2 regions of the Veillonella sp. S13054-11 genome follow, and region 1 is predicted to be linked to the other one. Evidence: riboswitches for the same ligand, from Rfam matches in the RefSeq annotation. Region 1 holds a riboswitch; the other holds the start of a gene.
The links. A riboswitch is a leader RNA that binds a small molecule or an ion and turns the genes downstream of it on or off. The one in region 1 is predicted to bind thiamine pyrophosphate.
Positions count from the first base shown of each region.

Region 2: it holds a riboswitch for thiamine pyrophosphate, as region 1 does, so the genes downstream of both, thiC (phosphomethylpyrimidine synthase ThiC) here and cytX (putative hydroxymethylpyrimidine transporter CytX) in region 1, are expected to answer to the same signal.

Region 1 covers NZ_PPCY01000004.1:294,321-298,091, forward strand. The annotation lists gene modB (molybdate ABC transporter permease subunit) at 1-549, shown strand, start outside; gene VPHSUH08_RS05225 (ATP-binding cassette domain-containing protein) at 558-1,184, shown strand; gene cytX (putative hydroxymethylpyrimidine transporter CytX) at 1,168-2,352, opposite strand; TPP riboswitch at 2,405-2,510, opposite strand; TPP riboswitch at 2,592-2,686, shown strand; gene thiW (energy coupling factor transporter S component ThiW) at 2,751-3,230, shown strand; gene thiD (bifunctional hydroxymethylpyrimidine kinase/phosphomethylpyrimidine kinase) at 3,230-3,771, shown strand, end outside.
Region 2 covers NZ_PPCY01000007.1:27,743-31,513, reverse strand. The annotation lists gene VPHSUH08_RS07195 (ATP-dependent Clp protease ATP-binding subunit) at 1-1,114, shown strand, start outside; TPP riboswitch at 1,192-1,299, shown strand; gene thiC (phosphomethylpyrimidine synthase ThiC) at 1,378-2,682, shown strand; gene thiS (sulfur carrier protein ThiS) at 2,706-2,903, shown strand; gene VPHSUH08_RS07180 (thiazole synthase) at 2,905-3,675, shown strand; gene thiH (2-iminoacetate synthase ThiH) at 3,685-3,771, shown strand, end outside.

The DNA of each region.
Region 1 (3,771 bases):
GATGCACTTATTACCTTGCCGCTTGTATTGCCACCAGTTGTTGTTGGCTTTGCTCTTCTCATGGTGTTTACGCCAGGCTATGCCTTTGGTGCATGGCTTGAGACGCATGGTATGAGCGTTGTGTTTGCCGCATCTGGTGCGGTGGTAGCATCTTCAGTTATTGCGTTTCCATTATTTTATCAGACGGTGCGTTCTACATTACAATCTGTCGATCATAATATGGAGGACGTAGCGCGCACATTGGGTGCTTCAGAGTTACGTATCTTTTTTACTATTTCTGTACCACTCGCTTGGAAAGGCATTTTGACGGGCAGTATTTTAGCATTTTGTCGAGCTATGGGCGAGTTCGGTGCCACAATCTTGATTGCCGGTAATATTCCAAAGGTAACACGTACCATGCCATTAGCTATTTACTCCTATGTAGAGGCAGGGCAGTACATGGATGCCTTTGAATTAGTTATTTATATTTGTGTGCTCACATTGGCATTGTTGAGTGGGATTCACCTCATCACAAAGGGGTCCTTGTTCCGCCATATTGATAATAATTAGGAGGTCCGATGATTACATTTTCCTTTACTGTAGCGAGACCTTCTGTGACTGTGAAAGCCGATGGTGTACTTCCTTCTGGTATCACAGTATTAACAGGCCAATCCGGCAGTGGTAAAAGTACTTTCATTAAGTGCATTGCAGGGCTTGTGAAACCGACTACAGGTAGCATTCAATATAATGAAACTATATGGGTTGATCGCGACAAAAAAATCTGGGTACCTGCTCAAGAACGTCAAGTTGGCTATATGCCACAAGGTAATATCGTATTTCCACATTTATCGGTGGAACATAATATTACCTATAGTAAACGAGGCACGTCAGAGATGTGTGACAGCTTATTAAAACGCTTAGGCCTTGAGAAATATCGTAAAACGAAAGCAGGTAGCTTGTCTGGTGGTGAGCAGCAACGCGTTGCATTGGGGCGTGCTCTTTACTCTAAACCAACCATCTTGCTTCTTGATGAACCATTATCTGCACTAGACTGGAATTTACGTAAGCATGTTCGAGAGGATCTTGTTTCTATTATTCGCGAATGGGATGTGCCATGTATATGGGTTACCCATGATGAAAGCGAAGCCGAAATGGTTGGAGATCGGCACTGGACTTGTGAAGATGGGCTCATAGTAAGGCGTTAGCAGTTTTGCTTATGAATCCCACGATGGTTGTTACGATAAATGCTATTGCAAAGGCTGGTAATGTTGCACCTATAGAGCTTTCACTATGCAACATATAATGGTATAAACCTACAGATACAGCCCAAATCAGCCCACGAATTAGATAAGCCGATAGCGTTTGTACTTGCTGGCGGTTGACAAAATAGTCTGCCAATAAGATGGCAATCATTGGCGCAAATACAGAGCCGATAAGGTATAGAAAGTCTGTAATATCGTCCATTGGATATAGGATGGCTGCAATGGTGCCGACAATGGTTACAATAACCGCTATGCCTTTACTAGATGCTCCATTATAGATGGTCGTACTAGATACACCTGCTGAGTAAGCGTCCATAAAGGTCGTAGTTACTGTTGAGAAGATGATGACGATGAGTCCTGCAAGACCGAGGCCCGCGTTCATCATGATGGTAATAATGGAGTCGCCACCGCCAAAGATAGCTGCGCTAAGGCCCAAGGTGTACATGGCGACACTCGTTACGGTGTAGATGGCAGCACTTGTTAGTGATGCGGAGAAAGGGCTTTTGCTTTCACGAGTATAATCACTGATGAGAGGTAGCCAAGACAGTGGCATAGCGATTGATAGCTCAAGGGCTGCTATAAAGCTCATATTGCCATTAGTCATGAAGCTACTGTCACTAGGCCATTGAGAAATCATGTGAACTCCCATGTAGAGTGTGAGGCCTAGTAATAAAACAGATACGATAGCTTGAATATAGCCTGTATTGTGGAGACCGATGAAGAGCCATAAAATGACGAGCGCCCCAATAGCAATAGTCCAAATCATAGGAGATAGGGGCGCCAGCTCTTGTAAGGCAAGCATAGCATCGTAAATCATGATACTAGTCCAACCGATTAGTTGGATCATATTTAAAAAGGCAAAGCCCTTTGCCCCTAAGGGACCAAAGCTAAAGGCTGTCGTGTTCATACTGCCTTGCCGCAAACGGCCACCGATGAGTCCTGCTCCAAAGAGCAGAATACCGCCGATGATATGGCCTAAGATGATGGCATATAGTCCTTGAGTGAGGCCTAAGGGTGCTAGATAGGTACCGGTCATGATCTCCGCTATAGATAGGGCGGCACCAAACCATATCATGGCGAACTGTGGTTGTGTGATGTGTGTATCTTTCATACGTCCTCCTTGCCAGGAAGTCATAGAAAAAGCCGAGCTCACAGGAACTCGGCTATTAATCCTCTATGTTCCCTACGTTGGCATTATCCAAATCAGGTTATGGGTTAAAGCATTAGCTTACTCTCAGCCCACTCTTGTGAGCACCCCATTATGGTTTCATTATACGAGGTGGTGCGGGAACCGTCAATTCTTTTGTTGCATAGATTGTATAATGATGTTATAACTAGAGTATAAATATATATTGCCACTAGGGGTGCTTTTGCTGAGATTGACCATTCAAAACCCTAGACCTGATCCAGATAATACTGGCGTAGGGAAGTGGAGTGAAACATAATACTAAATTATTACGAGACCATTCCATTTGAGGTGGTCTCATTTTTTATTTAGTTGGAGGTATTATGAAAAAACTGATTATTGCTAGTATATGTGTAGCCTTAGGTGTCGTCTTATCAACTACGTCGATTCCCATTGGCCCGGCCCGAATTTTTCCATTTCAACATATGATAAATGTGATCTTAGCCGTTATAGTTGGGGCGAGATTCTCTGTAGGTGCCGCCTTTAGTACCTCTTGCTTACGTAATGTACTAGCGCTAGGTTCTCCCTTAGCCTTTCCAGGCAGTATGATTGGCGCTTGGTTATCTGCGTATCTATATAAGAAATACAATGCCATCTGGGCGGCAGCTCTTGGCGAAATCATAGGTACAGGGCTTATTGGTGCTCTTGTAAGTTATCCAATTGCTAACTTCCTACTAGGTAAACCGTTGGCGTTGTTGACTTTGATTACATCCTTCTCCATGAGCTCTGTTGCAGGTGCTTGTATTGGCTTCGTGGTATTACAAATCTTATCTCGTCGTAATTTGTTACACAAGGAGGCATAATGAAACTACATACTGCATTGACAATTGCCGGTACTGACCCTAGTGGTGGCGCTGGCATTATGGCCGATCTAAAATCATTCCAAAGCCGCCATGTATATGGTATGGCAGTGGTTACCTCCGTAGTAGCCCAAAATACAACAGGGGTTCACCACGTAGAACACCTATCGCTAGAAAGCATAGAAAAACAGTTACACGATGTATATTCAGATATTCTTCCTCAAGCCGTTAAGACGGGTATGATTGCTTTGCCGGAGATGATGGATCTCATCTATCCGTATGTGAGTAAGAACATTCCTTATGTGATGGATCCAGTTATGATTGCCACTAGCGGCGATCGACTTGTATCGGATGAGGCCGTCGATTTCTTAAAATCTAAACTCATTCCGGTCGCCACAGTCATTACACCTAATCGTAGCGAGGCAGAGGTGTTAGCGGATATGTCTATTACTTGTGAAAGTGACATCACAACGGCAGCTAAGCGTATTTTACATGAATTAGGACCTCGAGTGGTTATTATAAAAGGCGGCCATATTGGAGATGA
Region 2 (3,771 bases), on a different contig from region 1:
ATATGCTCAAAAAGAAGACTATGAATCTGCGATTAATGAAAAAATGCGTATTCAAAAGTTACAAGCAGAGCTTGATAACCATACAGAAAATCAAAAGGTAGTGGCTAAGGTTAACGATGTAGCAGAAGCCGTTGAAAGAATGACAGGTATCCCTGTATCTCAAATGGGAGCATCCGATATCGAACGCTTGAAAGACATGAAATCTCGTTTAGAAGCTCATGTAATTGGTCAAGATAAAGCAGTAGAAGCTGTATCTAAAGCAATTCGTCGTAACCGTGCAGGCTTTGACGAAGGTAACCGTCCAATCGGTAGCTTCTTATTCGTAGGTCCTACTGGCGTAGGTAAAACAGAATTAGCTAAACAATTAGCTTTAGATATGTTTGGTAACAAAGATGCAATCATTCGCTTGGATATGTCCGAATATAGTGATCGCACAGCCGTATCTAAATTAATCGGCGCTACAGCTGGTTATGTTGGTTATGAAGATAACTCTAATACATTGACTGAACGCGTACGTCGTAATCCTTATTCCATCGTATTATTCGATGAAATCGAAAAAGCAGACCCTCAAGTTATTACATTACTTTTACAAGTATTGGACGATGGTCGCTTAACAGATGGTCAAGGTAACACAGTAAACTTTAAAAATACTGTTATCATCGCTACATCCAATGCAGGTTTCGGTTATGGTAATGACAGTGATGATGAAAATAAAGTAGATGTAATGGAACGCATCGCGCCATTCTTCCGTCCAGAGTTCTTGAACCGTTTCAACGCAGTTATCGAGTTCAATCAATTAAGCAAAGAAGATTTGAAAAAAATCGTAGATTTAATGCTCGATCAAGTTAATAAGACTTTGGCTAAGAAAGACATTACTCTTGATGTAACTGATGCAGCTAAAGAATTGTTGATGGAACAAGGGTATGATAAAACTATGGGCGCTCGTCCGTTACGCCGTGTTGTGGAATCTGAAATCCGAGATAATGTAACAGATTTCTACTTGGATAATATCGATGTAAAACACTTGCTTGCTGATGTTAAGGATGGACACATTGCAATCTCTGAAAAAGCAGATTTCGATGATAGTAAAGACCAAGATAAGGCTGAGAAATAAACAATAGACGTATAAGTGTCGGAATAATCATTTGACAAATCTGAATAAAGTAGTAATATTAATAGCATAATTATATAGTGAGTATGCAAGGGAGCCTATTATATAGGCTGAGAAAGGGCTGCGAGCACCTGACCTTTATACCTGATCGGGATCATGCCCGCGTAGGAAGCACGCTAATACTTAATACGGGTATCGATCATTTTGTTCGATACCCGTTTTTGCATACCTAACTATATATGTCTTTTATATAGGAGGATGTAAAAATGTTTATGACACAATTGGAATCGGCTGTGGCTGGTGTAGTTACGAAGGAAATGAAAGTTGTCGCGGAAAAAGAATGTATGGATGAAGACGTATTACGTTCACTAGTGGCAGCAGGAAAGGTTGTTATTCCTTGTAACAAGCAACATACTAGCATTTCGCCAGAGGGGATTGGTAAGCGTCTTAGAACGAAAGTTAATGTTAATTTAGGTACATCGAAAGACGTTACTGATTATGATAGTGAAATTGAAAAGGTTAATCGAGCCATTCGACTTGGAGCAGAGTCGATCATGGACCTTTCAACTCATGGTGATACTCGTATTTTTAGACGTAAATTAATCGAGACATCGCCAGTAATGATTGGTACGGTGCCTATCTATGATAGTGTTATTCATCATCAAAAAGATTTGGGTGAATTAACGGCTCAAGACTTCTTGGACACTATCCGATTACACGCTCAAGATGGTGTAGATTTTATTACTATCCACAGTGGTATTACGAGAAAAACAATAGATCAAATCAAGAATCATAAACGGTTGCTTAATATTGTTAGTCGCGGAGGCAGTTTGGTATTTGCGTGGATGAGCATGACAGGTCATGAAAATCCATTCTACGAATACTTTGATGAAATCTTAAAGATTTGCAAAGAATATGATGTTACGTTGTCTTTAGGTGATGCTTGTCGTCCAGGTTGCTTGGCGGATGCAACTGATGTGTGCCAAATTGAAGAGCTTGTAAGGCTTGGTGAATTGGCAAAACGAGCGAAACAATATGGTGTACAAGCTATGATTGAAGGACCTGGGCATGTACCTTTACATCAAATACAAATGAATATGGAAGTTCAAGAATCTTTATGTGATGGAGCGCCATTCTATGTATTGGGACCGCTCGTCACAGATATTGCTCCAGGCTATGACCATATTACGGCTGCTATTGGTGGCGCTGTAGCGGGTATGCATGGTGCGTCCTTCTTATGCTACGTTACACCAGCGGAACATTTAGCCTTACCAAATGCAGATGATGTAAAAGACGGAATTATGGCTTTCAAAATAGCGGCGCATGCTGCAGATATTGCTCGTGGTATTCCTAATGCAAGAGATATAGATGACACTATGGCTAAGGCACGTCAAGTTCTCGATTGGGAGTCACAATATGCTTGTGCCCTTGATTCGGAACGGGCTCGTTCTATTCGTGAAAGTAGAGCACCGGAGGAAGATCATGGTGAAACCTGTTCGATGTGTGGCAAGTTTTGTGCTGTACGCAGTATGAATAAAGCTTTACAAGAAGAATATATTGATATTTTATAAGCTTTTTCATATGGGAGGTCACTATGGATTTAATTGTTAATGGAGAGCCAAAGCAGGTTTCAAACGAGCAACTTCATTTGGTTCTTAATGAATTAGGGTATGCCGGTAAACACTTTGTAGTTGAGCTTAATGGCGAGATTCTTAGTAAGGAAACGTATACAACCACTAAATTAACGGCTGCTGATAGATTAGAAATCGTTAGCTTTGTAGGAGGTGGTTGATATGTTGGATTCATTTACTGTAGGTAATACAACATTTTCTAGTCGCTTGTTAGTGGGGACAGGGAAATATGCATCCTATAATTTGATGCATGATGCATTAGTAGCATCACAATCAGATATTGTGACAGTTGCTCTTAGGCGAGTAGGTACAACACAAAGCGAGGAGGATATAATAAACTATATCCCCGATAGAATGCATTTATTACCGAATACATCGGGTGCTAGAAATGCAGACGAGGCTATACGCATTGCACGTATGGCAAAAGCATTAGGCTGTGGTAATTTGATTAAGATTGAAGTCATTCAAGACCAGATGTATTTGATGCCCGATAATTTAGAGACTATTAAAGCCACCGAGGTGTTGGCAAAGGAAGGGTTTATAGTCTTTCCTTATATGAGTCCTAATTTGATGGATGCAAAGCGACTAGTAGATGCTGGTGCTAATTGTGTTATGCCTCTCGCTTCGCCTATTGGTAGTAATCGTGGACTTGAAGCAAAAGGATTGATAGAGATTTTAATCAACTCTATTGATGTGCCTATTATTGTTGATGCAGGGATAGGACGTCCTTCTGATGCAACAATAGCTATGGAAATGGGGGCTAGTGCTGTTCTTGTTAATACGGCTATTGCTACGAGTTCGGACCCAGTAGGCATGGCACAGGCTTTTTATCATGCTGTAGAGGCTGGTCGCAAGGCATATCTTGCAAAATGTGCACCTAAGAAGTCTGTAGGTAATGCATCTTCACCGTTAACTGGTTTCTTGCGAAAGTAGGGTGATGATATGTCATTTTTAGATGTACTTTCAAGAGTTTCCGACGAAGATATAGCTGACATATTAGGCGCAGTAACTGATGATGAAATACTTTCA